DNA from 2 places in the Mesorhizobium sp. B2-6-2 genome. Region 2 is predicted to be linked to the other one. Evidence: predicted binding sites of a transcription regulator. Region 2 holds the regulator's gene; the other holds the start of a gene.

Region 1 (6,377 bases), on a different contig from region 2:
ACTCGGCGGCGCCGATGTCCACACCAGGCTTTCCGGCGTCGCCGACCACTATGCCATGGATGACGAGCACGCCTTGGCTATTTGCCGGCGCATCGTCAAGAACCTGAATCGGAACAAGGCTCTAAACCTCAATCTGCAGAAATCGGTGCCGCCGCTTTACGATCCGGCCGAACTCTACGGCATTGTGCCGACGGATTTGCGCCAGCCCTATGACGTGCGCGAGGTGATTGCCCGGCTCGTCGACGGTTCGGAGTTCGACGAGTTCAAGCAGAATTACGGCACCACTCTGGTCACCGGCTTTGCCCATCTGCACGGCATGCCGATCGGCATCATCGGCAACAACGGCGTGCTGTTTTCCGAAAGCGCGCTGAAGGGCGCTCATTTCATCGAGCTCTGCTGCCAGCGCGGCATTCCTTTGGTCTTCCTGCAGAACATCACCGGCTTCATGGTCGGGCGAAAATACGAGGCCGGCGGCATCGCCAAGGACGGCGCCAAGCTGGTGATGGCGGTCGCCACGGCACGCGTGCCCAAGCTCACGGTGATCATCGGCGGCTCGTTCGGCGCCGGCAATTACGGCATGTGCGGCCGCGCCTATTCGCCCCGCTTCCTGTGGATGTGGCCCAACGCGCGCATCTCGGTGATGGGTGGCGAGCAGGCGGCCACTGTGCTTGCCATGGTCAAGCGCGAGGGCATCGAGCGCAAGGGCGGTGAGTGGAGCGCCGAAGACGAGGCGAAGTTCAGGAAGCCGATCCTGATGAAATACGAGCATGAGGGCCATCCGCTCTATTCCTCGGCCAGGCTCTGGGACGATGGCATCATCGATCCGGCCAGGACCCCCGACGTGCTGGCGCTCAGCCTTTCGGCGGTGCTCAATGCCGGGATCGAGGCGACGAAATTCGGCGTGTTCAGGATGTGACGATGAGCGCTCTCGGCGACAGGATCCGTATCCACACCGGCGACATCACCAAGCTCGCGGTCGACGCCATCGTCAATGCCGCCAATTCCTCGCTGCTGGGCGGCGGCGGCGTCGACGGCGCCATCCATCGCGCGGCCGGGCCGGAGCTGCTCGCCGAGTGCCGCACGCTGCATGGCTGCAAGACCGGCGACGCCAAGCTGACCAAAGGCTATCGCCTGCCGGCGCGTTACGTCATCCACACGGTAGGCCCGGTCTGGCAAGGCGGCGGCAAGGGCGAAGCCGAGCTGCTCACCTCCTGCTACCGGCGCTCGCTCGAAATCGCGCTCGGCCATGATTGTCGAACCATCGCTTTCCCGGCGATCTCGACCGGCATCTATCGCTTTCCGAAGGAGCAAGCGACCAGCATTGCCGTTGTCACCGTCAGCAACTTCATCGCGCAGAATGTGCTGCCGGGAACCGTGACTTTCTGCTGCTTCGACGAGCCGACCGCAGAACTATACCGGCGAGCCATTGCTGACCTCGGGAAGAGCTGACCTCGATGATCAAGCAGACTGCTCAAGAGACGACTTCGGCAAAGCACTCTCTTGATAAGGGAGTGCTCCACTATGTTGGACGAACGCTGGCCTGGAGAGGCCGGCGGTACAGCGCCCCCCTCTGTCCTGCCGGACATCTCCCCCACAAGGGGGGAGATTGGCAGCTTCGGCGCTGCCGCTCTCCCTACAATGTTGACGATTGGCGAAATCGGCGGCGACGTCCGATCTCCCCCCTCGTGGGGGAGATGTCCGGCAGGACAGAGGGGGGCGCGAAGGAATGCCTCCTCAACGCGAAGCAAGCTCTACTCGCGGAGGCTCCATGTTCGGCAAGATCCTGATTGCCAATCGCGGCGAGATCGCCTGTCGCGTCATCCGAACCGCCCGCAGGCTCGGTGTGCGCACCGTCGCCGTCTATTCGGACGCGGATGCCCGCGCGCTCCATGTCGAGATGGCCGACGAGGCCGTGCATATCGGCCCCTCGCCCGTCGGCGAAAGCTATCTGCGCGGCGACAGGATCGTGGCGGCGGCGCTCGCCACCGGCGTCGAGGCCATCCATCCCGGCTACGGCTTCCTGTCGGAAAACCCCGATTTCGTCGACCAGGCGACGGCGGCAGGCCTTGTCTTCATCGGTCCTTCCGCCGCCTCGATCCGCGCCATGGGATTAAAGGACGCCGCCAAGCGGCTGATGGAAAAGGCCGGCGTGCCGGTGGTGCCGGGTTATCACGGCGAAGCGCAGGAAATCGTGCTGCTTGCGTCCAAGGCGCGCGAGATCGGCTACCCGGTGCTGATCAAGGCGCGCGCCGGCGGCGGCGGCAAGGGCATGCGGCGCGTCGACCACCCCGACGATTTCTCGGAGGCGCTTTCCAGCGCGCGTCGCGAGGCAAAGGCGGCGTTCGGCGACGATCGCGTGCTGGTGGAAAAATATGTCGACAAGCCGCGTCACATCGAAGTGCAGGTATTCGGCGACAATTTCGGCAACGCCGTGCATCTTTACGAACGCGACTGCTCGGCGCAGCGCCGCCACCAGAAGGTGATCGAGGAGGCGCCCGCCCCCGGCATGACGCCGGCGCTGCGCAAGGCGATGACGGAGGCGGCCGTGAAGGCCGCCAAGGCGATCAATTATTCGGGCGCCGGCACGATCGAGTTCATCGTCGACGCCTCTCAGGGACTGAAGGCCGACCGCTTCTGGTTCATGGAGATGAACACCCGACTGCAGGTCGAGCATCCCGTCACCGAGATGGTCACCGGCGTCGATCTCGTCGAATGGCAGCTTCGCGTCGCGTCCGGCGAAACGCTGCCGAAGATGCAGAACGAGATCGCTTTGTCCGGCCACGCTTTCGAGGCCCGCCTCTATGCCGAGGACGCCGCGAGAGGGTTCCTGCCGGCGACCGGCACGCTGCATCATCTCAAATTCCCCGACGCGGCGCCGGAAGGTGCCGCGATACGCATCGAGACCGGCGTGCGCGCCGGCGATGCGATCTCCCCCTTCTATGATCCGATGATCGCGAAGCTCGTGGCGCACGGCAAGGATCGGGCTTCGGCGCTCGGCACGCTGCGCGAGATGCTGGCGCGGACGGAAGTGGCCGGCTCGACCGTCAACACCGCTTTCCTGGCGGCGCTCGCTGCCGACGCCGATTTCGCTGCCGGCGATGTCGATACCGGGCTGATCGGCCGGCACCAGGCGACGCTCACCGCCATTCCCCCGCCGAGCGACGAGACGATCGCGGCCGCGGCGCTGGCGGCGACGGATACCGCTGTGCCGGGTCCCGCCGCCGACCCCTGGTCCACGCTTTCCAGCTATGCCCATTTCCACCCGCTCTCGCGCCGCACCCGCTTGCGCTATGGCGAGGAGAACATCCTGGCGCGGGTTTCGGCACGCTCGGACGGCCGCTTCCAGGTGGCGCTGGAGGCACCGCATGATGCGGTGAACACGCATGATTTGAGGACCATGCTGCATGCCGCCCGCTGGCCCGGCCATGTCACCGTCTTCGAGAGCGCGGTCGGCTATACGTTCACGGTCCCCGATCCGCTCGCCAAGGCCGACGAGGCGGGAGCCGCCTCAAGCAGCCTGCGCGCGCCGATGCCGGGGCTGGTCAAGCTGGTGCGCGCCGCGGCGGGCGATGTCGTGATCAAGGGCCAGCCGCTTTTGATCCTCGAAGCGATGAAGATGGAGCACATGATCGCCGCCCCGCATGACGGCGTGATCGCCGAGATTGCGGCCGAGGGCGCGCAGGTCAGCGACGGCACGGTGCTGGTGCGGTTTGCGGAGGATGGGCAGGGCTGAAGTGGCTGTTCGATTGTCTCGTTAACGAGACAAAATAACTAGGTATGGCGGGACAGCGCCAGCCTGCCCTGCACGTCAATGCCGCAGCACAAACGGAAATGGCCGGGCTCGTCCCGGCCATTCCCTTGATTCTTGCAGAACCGACTTACGGCTTGATCGGCGCGTATTTGCCGTCGTGCCACTGGTTGATGTCGTAGCTGGCGTTCTTCAGGTCGCCCTTCTCGTCGAAGATGACGTCGCCGACCACGGTGCTGATCGGCTTGCCGTCCTTGAGCGCCTCGGCGACCTTGGCCGGATCGTCGGTGCCGGCGCGCTTGACGCCTTCGGCCACAGCCTGGACCACGGCATAGGAGAACAGCGTGAAGCCTTCGGGCGTGAAGCCGCCGGCCTTGATCTTGGCGACCGCGTCCTTCGCTTCGGGCTTGGCCTGCGGGTCCGACGGGAAGACGAACATGGTGCCTTCACCGGCCGGGCCGGCAACCTGCCAGAATTCCGGCGAAGCGATCGAGTCCGGCATGATCAGCTGGAACTTGACGTTCTGCTCGGCCGCCTGACGCAGGATCAGACCCGCCTCGGGGTGATAGCCGCCGAAATAGACGACGTCGGCCTTCAGTTCCTTCAGCTTGGTGACGAGGGCCGAATAATCCTTCTCGCCGGCATTGATGCCTTCATAGTCGACCTCCTTGAGACCGCCGGCATTCATCGTCGCCTTCACGGCGTCGGCAACGCCCTGGCCGTAGGCGCTCTTGTCGTGCAGGACGACGACGTTCTTGCCGGCGTATTTCTTGGCAATCCATGGGCCGATGAAGGCGCCCTGCGCGTCGTCACGCGTGTAGAGGCGCATGATGGTCGGCCAGCCGGCCTTGGCGGCGGCGTCGGTCAGCACCGGGTTGGACGAGGCGGGGCTCATCATCAGCGTGCCGGCTTCGGCATAGACGGCCGAGGCCGGAATGCTGGAGCCAGAGCAGGCATGGCCATCGACGAATTTGACGCCGTTGGCGACGATGCGGTTGGCGACCGAGACCGCCTGCTTCGGATCGCACTGGTCGTCCTCGATGTCGAGCTTGATCTGGGAGCCGTTGACGCCGCCAGCCGCATTGATCGCGTCGGCGGCGGCCTGCGCGCCCTGCTTGAACTGGTCACCGATGGTGGCGAGCTGGCCGGTCATGGGGCCGACCACCGAAATGGTGATGTCGTCGGCAAAGGCAACCGGGGCGCTCATCATCAGGCCAAAAGCGGCCGCGCTCAAAATACCCAATTTTTTCATGACTATAAGAACTCCTCCACTTGCGCGTGCCGATCCGGCCGCGCTTCTTCCACAGAGCCGGGACAATTTCACCCTTCGCCGAAACTGTCGAGAGGACAGTGAGGCCGGCTTTGGTTCATTCCGACGAGGATTTCTTGGGCCACGCCTGATTGCCAGGCGTAATGCAAAAAGCCGCGCCGACCTTGTTTCGGTCGGTCGCGGCTTTGCAGTCGAGCTCCCCAGACGCCCCCGCGCCTGAAACCCGCTCGCTTCCCTGTTTTTTCGCGTGGCTTCGGTTGTCTCAACCCGCCACGTTCTCGTTCTTCTTGACCGGCCGTCTTTCCGCGGCCTTGTCCCAATGAGCTGAGCGCTACGCGCTGAGGATCAGTGCATCGTCATCCATTCGCGGGCTTCGCGCAGCGCCGTGGCGATCTCGACTTTCGACATGGTGGCCGACAGTTCCGAGCGCAGCTCGGCGGCGCGGGCCGAGCCCTTGATCGCGGCGATGTTGAACCATTTGTGGGCGGCAACGACATCGGTCTCGCAATCGCGACCGGTCGCATACATCATGCCCAGTTCGAAAAGAATGTCGGCCTGGGTAGTTGCCCCCATGGCGCCGAAGCCGTCCTCAAGCATTTCAAAGCGTGCCATTTCAATCCCCTGTCTGGCTCCCGAGAGCTGCCTCCTTTCCCTTGGTATCCCTCGGGGCGAGCCGCTCTTTCGATGCTTTCGAGGATGACGGCTGGCCTTGAATCCGTCGTTAAATGGCTTGCTTAATTTGAGGAAAACAAAGCTAAAACAAGAGGTAAACGCGGAAAACTGTTAAGCATGGGAATCCAGCGTTTCAGCCATTTTGCGTCAAATTCGATGAAAATTGCCGACGGCGGAATCAAGACTTCGCTAACCACGGAAACCGAAGCGTTTTTCGGTCACGTTTATTTTCAGTCGGTCGCGCGGCGAAAATCCTTGCAACCTTCCGTCGCGGCACCGCTTTTGTTTTGGCGGCGGCTGGATTAGCTTTACCTTTGCGTAAGGGGCAGGAAGGCGGAACTGGAGCCCGCCGCAACCCCATAGGGAGGTGGACAAGATGTTTCGAAAGCTGACTCTGGCCCTGGCGGCCACCTTGATCATGGCGGGCGCCGCATGCGCCGACCCGATCGAAGGCAACTGGAAGACGCAGGCCGGCGACACCGCGGCGATCGGCGGGAGCGGTTCTTTCTCGATCACGCTCAAAACCGGCAAATACGCCGGCAAGACGATCGGCTCGCTGAAGGCGGCCGGCGACAACAAATATGCCGGCAGCATCACCGATCCGGCAAACGACAAGACCTATTCCGGCAAGGCGACGCTCTCGGGCACCGCGCTCAAGATGAGCGGCTGCGTGTTCGGCGGCCTGAT
Region 2 (10,006 bases):
TGGCGGTCATGCCGATTGTCTCGCTGATCGTCATGCCGTTCGCCGTGCTGAGCGCGCTGGCTATGCCCTTCGGCTTCGACGGTCCGTTCCTCTATGTGATGGGCAAGGGCCTGACAGCGATGATCGCCATTTCGGCATGGATTTCCGAGCGCTCGCCTGTCGATGCCGTCGGGCTGATCTCGATCCAGTCGGTGCTGCTGGCGACGGTCACGCTGGTCATCGCGACCATGGCCACCACCTGGCTGAGGCTTGCCGCCGTACCCTTCGCGCTCGCCGCGCTGCTAGCCATTCCGCACGTCCGCACACCGGATGTGCTCATTTCCGAGGACGCGCATCTGGTGGCGATGCCGATCGGCGGCGGCGAGCTTGCCGTCAATCGCGAACGCTCTAACGAGTTCACCACCGACAACTGGAAACGGGCGCTGAAATCCGAGGATGTCGTACCGCCGGAAAGGTTCGCCAAAGATACGCTGGACATTGCCGATCCCGTCGACCTGCCGCCCGGCTCGCCCTTCTACTGCAGCGGCGATCTCTGCATCGGCCGGCATCCTTCCGGCGCGATCGTCGCGCTCGCCGAGACCCGCGACGCCGCCCGGCCAGCCTGCGGTTTCGCCGACCTCATCGTCATCAACGACGCCACGGCCTATAACCCATGCCCCGATCCGCGTGTGCTCGTCGTTACCAAGCGGCAGCTGGCGCGCGACGGCAGCGCCGCCGTTTTCTTCGATCCGCAATCGGCAACCGCGCGGCCCACCGTCCGCTACGCAGTCGTAGAACCATACCGGCCCTGGCACGAGCAGCGGAAATACACGCGCGAGGCGAGGGGACTGGCGCCCTATAAGCAGCCGGAAAAACCAGCAGCCGCACCGGCCCAATAGATTGTCGTCCGGGCGAAGAAGGCCGGCCAGTTCTGCTCAGTAGCGGCGGATAAGTCCCACGAGCTTGCCCTGAACCTTGACCCGGTCCGGTCCAAAGATCCGGGTCTCATAGGCCGGATTGGCGGCCTCGAGCGCGATCGAAGCACCCTTGCGGCGGAAACGCTTAAGCGTCGCCTCCTCATCGTCGACCAGCGCCACCACGATCTCACCCGGGCTTGCCGTGTTGGCATTGCGGATGATGACGGTATCGCCGTCGAAGATCCCGGCCTCGATCATCGAGTCGCCCTTGACCTCCAACGCATAATGCTCGCCGCCCATGATCATGTCCGGCGGCACCGAGATCGAATGCGTCTGGTGCTGGATAGCGTCAATCGGTACGCCGGCGGCGATGCGGCCCATCACCGGAATGGATACGGCCGCCGCGGCCTCGTCGTCATTGCTTGGCGTCGGGGTGCGCGATGGCGCCGCCGGCTTGACCTGGCGGTTGAGATTGCCTTGGCCGCCCTGGATGACGCTCGGCGAAAACTTCTTCGCGGCATTCAGGCCAGGCGCGATCGAGTCGGGCAGGCGCAGCACTTCCAGCGCGCGCGCCCGGTTCGGCAGCCGGCGAATGAAGCCGCGTTCTTCCAGCGCCGTGATCAGCCGGTGGATGCCGGATTTGGAGGCAAGGTCGAGCGCCTCCTTCATCTCATCGAATGATGGAGGAATCCCGCTCTCCTTCAGGCGTTCATGGATGAACATCAGGAGTTCATGTTGTTTGCGCGTCAGCATCGGCGGCCCCCACGGGTTCTGAACCCAGAATCAGAAAAACAAACCCAGAACAAACACTATCTGTTCCAGTTGTGTTCCGCAACCGTTTAAAGTTTAGTGAATTTGTTAAGGCCGCCGAAACAATGTCGCATCCGGTGACGCCTTGGCCGCCCCGGTTGGGGTAGCGGCGTTGATTCCGCTCATATTTTGGAGCCTCCTTAAGCTGAAACAAGAGCCGACACCATCACGAAGCCGCGGATAGGATCCCGCCGGTTCCTGCGCAAGCGTGCCGCACCGTGAACGAAACGAACCCAAAATGCCAACCTTGGCAATGATTCCGATCCATGGTCTTCGCCGTCTATGGACCAGCTAACATAGGACCAAAGGTTCTTGCCCTGTCGCCGACGGTGGTGAGACAACCCCCTTGACCAGGTCGAAATGGAGGCGGCAGCACAATGAGGGGAATTCCTGATCTCGCCGAAGTCGAGGCGATGGATGCCGCGGATCCGCTGCGCGCCATGCGCGATCGCTTCGTCTTGCCGGAAGGCGTCATATACCTCGACGGCAATTCGCTGGGCGCAGCTTCGATCGACGTCTTCAACGAGATCGAGACTGCCGCGAGGCAGGAATGGGCGCGCGATCTCATCCGCGCCTGGAACACCGCCGGCTGGTTCGATATGCCCATCGAGCTGGGCGACCAGCTCGGGCGCCTGATCGGCGCGAAACCCGGCCAGACGGTCGTCTGCGACACGACTTCGATCAACATCTACAAGGTCCTGCATGCGGCACTTGCGATGCGGCCCGAGCGTTCGGTGATCGTTGCCGAGGCCGACAGCTTTCCGACCGACCTCTATATGGCGGAAGGGGTCGCATCGACGCTGCCCGGCACGGTGCTGCGGCTCGAAGGCGCCGATGCCCCGACGATAGAAGAGCTGATCGACGATCGCGTCGCCGTCATCCTGGTCAACCACGTCAACTACAAATCCGGCCGGCTGCGCGACATGGCGGCGCTCACCCGCAAGGCCCATGAAGCCGGGGCGTTGATCGTGTGGGACCTCTGCCACACGGCGGGTGCGCTGCCGGTGGATCTCGACGGCTCGAATGCAGATTTCGCCGTCGGCTGCACCTACAAGTATCTCAATGGTGGGCCGGGCTCGCCAGCCTTCATCTATGCCGCGAACCGCCACCACCGCGACATTCGCCAGCCGCTCAGCGGCTGGTGGGGCCATGCCCGGCCTTTCGCGTTCGAGCAGGGCTATGCCGCGGGCACGGGCATCCGGCGGTTCCTTTGCGGAACGCAGCCGGTGCTGTCGATGCGTGCGCTGAAAGGCGCGCTGGATCTCTGGAACGACGTCGACATGAGGGCCGTGCGGAGAAAAAGCGTCGCGCTGACCGACCTGTTCATCCGGCTTGTCGAGGCCAGATGCGGCGGCTTCGGTCTTGAGTTGGAGAGCCCGCGCTCAGGCGCAGAACGCGGCAGCCAGGTATCGTTCGCCCATTCAAATGGCTACCAGGTGATGCGCGCCTTGATCGAGCGCGGCGTGATCGGCGATTTCCGCGCGCCATCCACCATTCGTTTCGGCTTCACGCCGCTCTATGTCGGTTACCGAGATGTCTGGAATGCGGTCGAGGTGCTGGAGGACATCCTGCGCACTGGCATCTGGCAAGGCGCGCGCTTTGCCGTCAAAACAACCGTTACCTGACTTTGAATCGGCGATGCCGAACAAATGACCTGATCGCGGAGGCACCGTTGCTGGGACATCGTATTGTCGACTGGGATGACGCCTACGCAAATGGCGCCAATATCGCGGGCGGCGACCGCTGGCCGGCGGCGTGGGATGGGCCGGCGCGGACGTTTCGCGAACAACTACTGGCGGAGGGCAGGGCGCGGCTCGATATCGTGTATGGCGAAGCGCCGCGCAATCGCTTCGACCTATTTCTCCCGTCTGCGGCGCCAAAGGGGCTCGTTGTGTTCATCCACGGCGGCTACTGGATGGAGTCGGACAAGAGCTCCTGGTCGCACTTGGCTGGAGGCGCGATCGGCCGCGGCTTTGCCGTCGCCATGCCCTCCTACACGCTGTGCCCGCAGACCAGGATCAGCGGCATAGTCGGCGAGGTCGCTGCAGCGATTGAGAAGGCGGCCGCCATGGTCGATGGTCCGCTGATGCTGACCGGGCACTCGGCCGGCGGGCATCTCGCCAGCCGAATGGTGACCACGGCCTCACCGCTATCATCCGATGTGACGCGGCGCATACGCCAGGTGGTTTCGATTTCAGGCCTGCACGACCTTCGGCCGCTGATGTTCACAGCGCTGAACGAGACCCTGAACATCGACGAGCCGGAAGCGCGGAGCGAAAGCCCGGCATTGTTGCGGCCTCGACAGGGAGCCTGTATCACCTGCTGGGCCGGCGGCGGCGAGCGTGCGGAATTCCTGCGCCAGAGCGCGTTGCTCGCCAACGTCTGGATCGGGCTCGGCGCTGCCACACGTTCAGTGGTCGAGCCGGACCGACATCATTTCAATATTGTCGATGGTCTCGCCGACCCGGATCATCCCCTGACCCGTACGTTGGTCGACGAATAAGAGTTGCGATCGACTTCGTCGACCTATCAGGATAGACTTTGTCGACCTATCAGAATCGACTTTGTCGACGTCTGAACGATCGACTTTGTCGACGTCGGTTTAGCGCAGCATGAGCACGCTGCATTCAGCACCGGCTTCCGCGGCCGGCGCAAAGGGTTCGCGCACGATCAGGCCGTTGGCGTCGGCGAGCATCCGCAGCATCGAGGAGTCCTGAATGCCGAAAGGCGTCGCGACCAAGGTGCCGGCGTCCTCGCGCACGACGGCGCGCACATAGTCCTGCCTGAGATCGTTGGCCCGCATCGCGGTGCCAAGCCGGGCCGTTCGCATATCCTGCCGATGATCGCGGCCGCCGAGCCGGGCAAGCAGCGGCTTCAGGAAGAGTTGCGAGCAGACAATGCTTGCCACCGGATTGCCGGGCAGGCCGATGCAGCGGACATTGCCAAGCCGGCCAAACATCAGCGGTTTGCCGGGGCGCATGGCGATCTTCCAGAAATCGAGCTGCATGCCTTCGCCGGTCAGCACGCCATGGACGAGGTCGTGGTCGCCGACCGAGGCGCCGCCGAGCGTGACGATGACATCGGCGTTCGCCTCGACCGCTTTCCGGACCAGCGCGGCAATCGCCTCCCGGCGATCGGCGGCGATGCCGAGATCGAGCGCGAGCGCGCCGACCGACTGGGCGGCGGCGGCAACGCCGTAGGCATTCGACGAAATGATCTGGTCGGGGCCGAGCGTGCTGCCCGGGGGCAGCAATTCATCGCCGGTGGCGATGATCGCGACCAGCGGCCGGCGTACGACGTTCAGGGCTGGGTGGTTGGCCGAGGCCGCCAGCGAAAGGGCCGCCGCATCGAGAACGCGGCCCTTTTCGAGCAGCACGTCGCCCTGGGCGAAGTCGAGCCCGCGGCGGCGGACATTGCGTCCTTTCGCGGTCGGCTCGGTCAGCTCGATCCTGCCATTGCCGAGATCGCGGACGTTTTCCTGGATGACGACGGTGTCGGCCCCTTCAGGCAGCGGCGCCCCGGTGAAGATGCGCACGGCCTGGCCTTCCCCGACAGTTCCGGAGAAACCGCGCCCGGCAGTCGCCACGCCGATGACCTCGAGTAGCGCCGGCGCCGAAGCGACATCGGAGAAGCGCGCGGCATAGCCGTCCATCGCGGAGGCATCGAAAGGTGGCTGCGTGCGCAGCGCGACCACCGGCTCGGCCAGCACGCGGCCCGCCGCGTCAGCCAACGGAACGCGCTCGCCCGGCAGAGCCGTCACGCCGTCCAGCAGGCGTTCGAGCGCGTCGGTGACCAGAAGCAAGGCCATTATGAACCCGCCTTGTAGTCGCCTGATTTGCCGCCGGTCTTCTCGACCAGCCGAACGCCGGAAATCACCATCCCGCGGTCCGCTGCCTTGGCCATGTCGTAGATGGTGAGGCAGGCGACTGAAGCGGCGGTCAGCGCCTCCATCTCCACGCCCGTCTTGCCGGTGACGCGGGCGAGGGCGGTAACCTTGAGACCTGGCAAGGAATGGTCCGGCTCGATCTCGACGGCAACTTTCGTCAGAAGCAGCGGATGGCAGAGCGGGATCAGTTCGTGCGTCTTCTTCGCGGCCATGATGCCGGCGATACGGGCAGTCCCCAATACGTCGCCTTTCTTGGCGTCGCCGGCCAGGATCATCTCCAGCGTTTCCGGCTGCATGGAGACAAACCCTTCGGCGACTGCCGTGCGCGTCGTCTCGGCCTTGTCGCCGACGTCGACCATATTGGCTTCGCCCTTGGCACCAAGATGAGTAAGGGAGGCCATCTTCAAATGGCCTCGGCACGCGCCTTGCCGGTGAGCAGCAGTTGCGTGGCGGCGGCCACGTCGGCCTGCCGCATCAGGCTCTCGCCGACCAGGAAGGTGCCGATCTTGCTCTTCTCCAGCCGGCGGCAGTCCTGATGCGTGAAGATGCCGCTTTCGCTGACCAGCAGCCGATCCGCCGGCACCATGGCCGCCAGCCGCTCCGAAATGTCGAGGCTGGTTTCAAAGGTTCTGAGATCGCGGTTGTTGATGCCGATCAGCCGCGACGAGAGGCGGAGCGCGCGTTGCATTTCCTTTTCGTCGTGCACCTCGACCAAAGCGTCCATGCCGAGCTCGAAGGCGGTTGCTTCAAGGTCCTTGGCAAGCGCGTCGTCGACGCTCGCCATGATGATTAGGATCGCGTCGGCGCCCCAGGCGCGTGCTTCGTAGACCTGGTAGGGATCGAACAGGAAATCCTTGCGCAGAGCCGGCAGGCGCACCGCTGCCCGAGCGGCTGTCAGGAATTCGGGAGCGCCCTGGAAAGACGGGGCGTCTGTAAGCACCGAAAGGCAGGCGGCGCCACCTTGCTGGTAGGCCTGTGCCAATGACGGCGGATCGAAATCGGCGCGGATCAGGCCCCTGGAAGGGCTGGCCTTCTTGATTTCGGCGATCAAAGCGAAGCCGCCATCTCGGCGCTTGGCTTCCAGCGCGGCAAGGAAGCCGCGCGGCGGCTCGGCGTCCCCGGCCTTCGTCTTGATCTCGGCGAACGACACGGCGAGCTTCGCCGCGGCGATCTCTTCACGCTTGTAGGCTTCGATCTTGCGCAGGATATCGGACAAGGGGTCTAACCGTTCGAAATCTCGATGAGCTTGTCGAGCACCGCAAGCGCGCGGCCGCTGTCGATCGCTTGCGCCGCCGCCGCGATGCCGTCGGCCAGCGTCGTCACCTTGCCGGCCACAACCAGTCCGGCGCCGGCATTCATCAGCACCGTATCGCGATAGGCGCCGGCGGCTCCGCCAAGCATATCGCGCAATTGCTTGGCGTTGTAGGCCGCGTCGCCGCCGCGCAGCTCTTCCTTTGTGTGCCGCTTCAAGCCGACGGCTTCCGGCGTCAAGGTGAAGCTGCGAATCTCGCCGCCGGCGAGCTCCGCCACCTGTGTCTCGCCGGTGGTGGTGATCTCATCATAGCCGTCGCCATGGACAACCCAGGCGTGATCGGCGCCCAGCGCCTTGAGCGTCTCGGCCACGGGCATGATCCACTCCGGCAGGAACACGCCAACCATCTGGCGGCTGACGCCGGCGGGGTTCGACAGCGGTCCGAGCAGGTTGAAGATGGTGCGCGTGCCGAGCTCGACGCGGGTCGGCCCGACATGCTTCATCGCCGGATGATGCGCCGGCGCGAACATGAAGCCGACACCCGCCTCATGGATGCAGCGGCCGATCGTCTCCGGCGGGATGTCTATTCTGACGCCCAGCGCCGTCAGCACATCGGCGGAGCCGGTCAGCGAGGACAGGCCGCGATTGCCATGCTTGGCGACCGGCACGCCGGCCGCGGCGATGACGAAGGCCGAAGCGGTCGAGATGTTGACCGAATGCGAATTGTCGCCGCCGGTGCCGACGATGTCGATGGCGCCTAGCGGCGCCTCGACGCGCAGCATCTTGGCGCGCATCGTGGCGACCGCGCCGGAAATCTCGCCCACCGTCTCGCCGCGTACGCGCAGCGCCATCAGGAAGCCGCCGATCTGGCCGGGCGTCGCGTCGCCCGACATGATGATGTCGAACGCCTCGCGCGCTTCCTCGAAGGAAAGCGCGGTGCCCGTGGCGACCTTGGCTATGTGTGTCTTGAGAGCGCTCATCGTGTCTGTGCTTGCGAAACCGCGTTCGGATCGATGCGGACGTCATATTGCGACTGCAACTGCGCCACCAGCTGGTCGAGCAGATCGTCGGACATGCCGGCGCCGAAGGATTTCTGCGCGTCGTCCGGCACCGCGCTGCCATCGGCGCCCGCCGGCTCGAAGACCTCGGCGACCTTGAACAGGATCTGGCCGTCGCCGGTGGGCGAGGGGATTAAACCGGTACCGCCTTCGCCGACGCCGAACATGGCCGCGGCGCCTTCCTTGCCGAAATCGGCATCGTCGGCTTCGCGCTTCAGGCCGCGCTTGGTCTGCATGTCGAGCTTGAGCTCGCCGGCGATTACGTCGAGCGCGGCGCCTGCCTTGAGGCGCTTCTCCAGTTCCTGAGCCTTGGCGTCGAGACGCTTGTCGGTCTCGGCCTCTGTCCAGTCGGCGACGACCTTCTTGCGGACTTCATCCAGCGTGCGGTCGCGCGCCGGCGTGACCGACTGCACTTCGTAGAAGACGAAACCGTTGCCGGCAGTCGTCAGGCCTTCGTTCTCGGTATTGGGCTCCGCCGCGAACACCGACTTGATCAGCTCGGCCGATTCCGGCAGGTCGTTGACGATCGTGCCGTCCGGCCGCTGGCCGGTACGGTCGATGGCGTCGATGGTGACGACCTTGAGCTTCAACTTCTCGGCGGCCTGGGCCAGCGAGGCGCCCGAGGCGCGGGTGTCCTCGTAGCTGTCATGCACATCGAGCAGGATGCGGCTTGCCTCGCCAAGCGCCAGGTCCTTGCGGATCTGGCCGGACACTTCCGACAGCGGCTTCACCACCTGCGGCTTGATCTCGGTGACGCGCAACAGCACGGGGCCGAAGGCGCCCTGGACGACCTGGCTCACCTCGTTGGCATTGAGCGAGAAGGCGGCATCGGCCACCGCCTTGTCGGCGATCTTGTCCTTGGCCAGCGTGCCGAGCAGCGTGTCGGCCTGCGTCTTGCCTTCGGCGGTGACGAGCTTGTCGAAGGTAGCGCCAGCCTTCAGCGAATCCAAAGCGGCCTTGGCCGCATCCGGCGTCTTGAACACCAGCTGCTCGATGGTGCGCATCTCGGGCGTCGTGTAGCGCGCGATGTTCTTGTTGTAGTCCTCGCTGATCTGCTGGTCTGTCACCGCGGACGGATCCATGATGTCCTGCGGCTCCAGCCGGACATAGGAGAACTTGCGGTATTCCGGCGCGGCATAGTTCTTCTTGTTGGCGTCGAAATAGGTTTTGAGGGCGCTGTCGGACGGCGCCTCGATCGGCTGCACCAGCGTCTTCGGCAGCACGACATAGTCGATCGTGCGATCCTCGCCGCGATAGAGAGAGACCGCCTTCAGGAAGGTCTGCGGAACCTTGAGGCCGTCGGAGATCGCCTCGACGATCTGCTGGCGCACGGCCACCTGCGAGCGGTTCCTGAGATAGTCCTCGGGCCGCATGCCGAGCTGGCGCAGCAGATACTCGAAGGTGCGGCGATCGAACTGGCCGCCGGGGCCCTTGAAGGCCGGATCCTCGCGCGTCAGTTCGGCCAGCCGATCCTTGGAGAGGCCGAGCCCGAGCTTGCGCGCCTGTTCGTCGAGCACCGCACCCGAAACGAGCTGCGCCAGCACCTGGTTGTCGACACCGAGCAGCTTGGCCTGTTCGTGGGTGACGCGCTGGCCATATTGCTGCGACAGAAGGTTGAGCTGGCGGTCGTAAGCGAGGCGGTACTCGTTGATCGAGACCTCCGTGCCGCCGGCCGTGATAACCGCGTGATGACCGCCCAGCACGCCACCCACCATGCGCGTGGTCGCGCCCCAGGCGAGGAAACTCACCACCAGCAAGGACAGCAACGCCTTCGCGACCCAGGTACCTGCCGCGCTTCTCAATATACCAAGCATGCATACTTCCGATTTTTGCGCATTTTCGCATGCGCCGAGTCTGAAACAAGCGCAATAGCGCCCTTCCGGCCCACTGTCGATTGCTTTGTGACCTGATTTTGGTAGTGAGGGCGCTGCTTAATGTCGCTCGGAGAACGCGCCCCATGACCCCTGGAATCCGCCCGCTTGTCGCCGGCAACTGGAAAATGAACGGCACCAGCGCCTCGCTCAACGAGCTGCGGTCGATAGGCAACGGGTTCATGAGCGGGCTCGACGCCGAGACCGAAGCGCTGGTGTGCGTGCCGGCGACC

Evidence for each region. Region 2 encodes LexA, which represses DNA repair genes until DNA is damaged. Its sites were predicted from a motif close to TGTTCNNNNTGTGTTCNG; they were not measured.
Region 1: the regulator LexA is predicted to act here: its motif matches at 5,763-5,780, upstream of FJ419_RS25955 (sel1 repeat family protein).

What each region holds. Positions count from the first base shown of each region.
Region 1 covers NZ_VFUG01000019.1:80,559-86,935, forward strand. The annotation lists gene FJ419_RS25930 (carboxyl transferase domain-containing protein) at 1-916, shown strand, start outside; gene FJ419_RS25935 (O-acetyl-ADP-ribose deacetylase) at 919-1,449, shown strand; gene FJ419_RS25945 (acetyl/propionyl/methylcrotonyl-CoA carboxylase subunit alpha) at 1,769-3,733, shown strand; gene FJ419_RS25950 (ABC transporter substrate-binding protein) at 3,879-5,000, opposite strand; gene FJ419_RS25955 (sel1 repeat family protein) at 5,364-5,630, opposite strand; gene FJ419_RS25960 (hypothetical protein) at 5,808-5,996, shown strand; gene FJ419_RS25965 (DUF2147 domain-containing protein) at 6,067-6,377, shown strand, end outside.
Region 2 covers NZ_VFUG01000008.1:92,019-102,024, reverse strand. The annotation lists gene FJ419_RS17780 (ComEC/Rec2 family competence protein) at 1-878, shown strand, start outside; gene lexA (transcriptional repressor LexA) at 915-1,649, opposite strand; gene kynU (kynureninase) at 2,084-3,331, shown strand; gene FJ419_RS17765 (alpha/beta hydrolase) at 3,379-4,209, shown strand; gene glp (gephyrin-like molybdotransferase Glp) at 4,309-5,514, opposite strand; gene moaC (cyclic pyranopterin monophosphate synthase MoaC) at 5,514-5,993, opposite strand; gene trpC (indole-3-glycerol phosphate synthase TrpC) at 5,996-6,808, opposite strand; gene trpD (anthranilate phosphoribosyltransferase) at 6,814-7,824, opposite strand; gene FJ419_RS17740 (peptidylprolyl isomerase) at 7,821-9,716, opposite strand; gene tpiA (triose-phosphate isomerase) at 9,860-10,006, shown strand, end outside.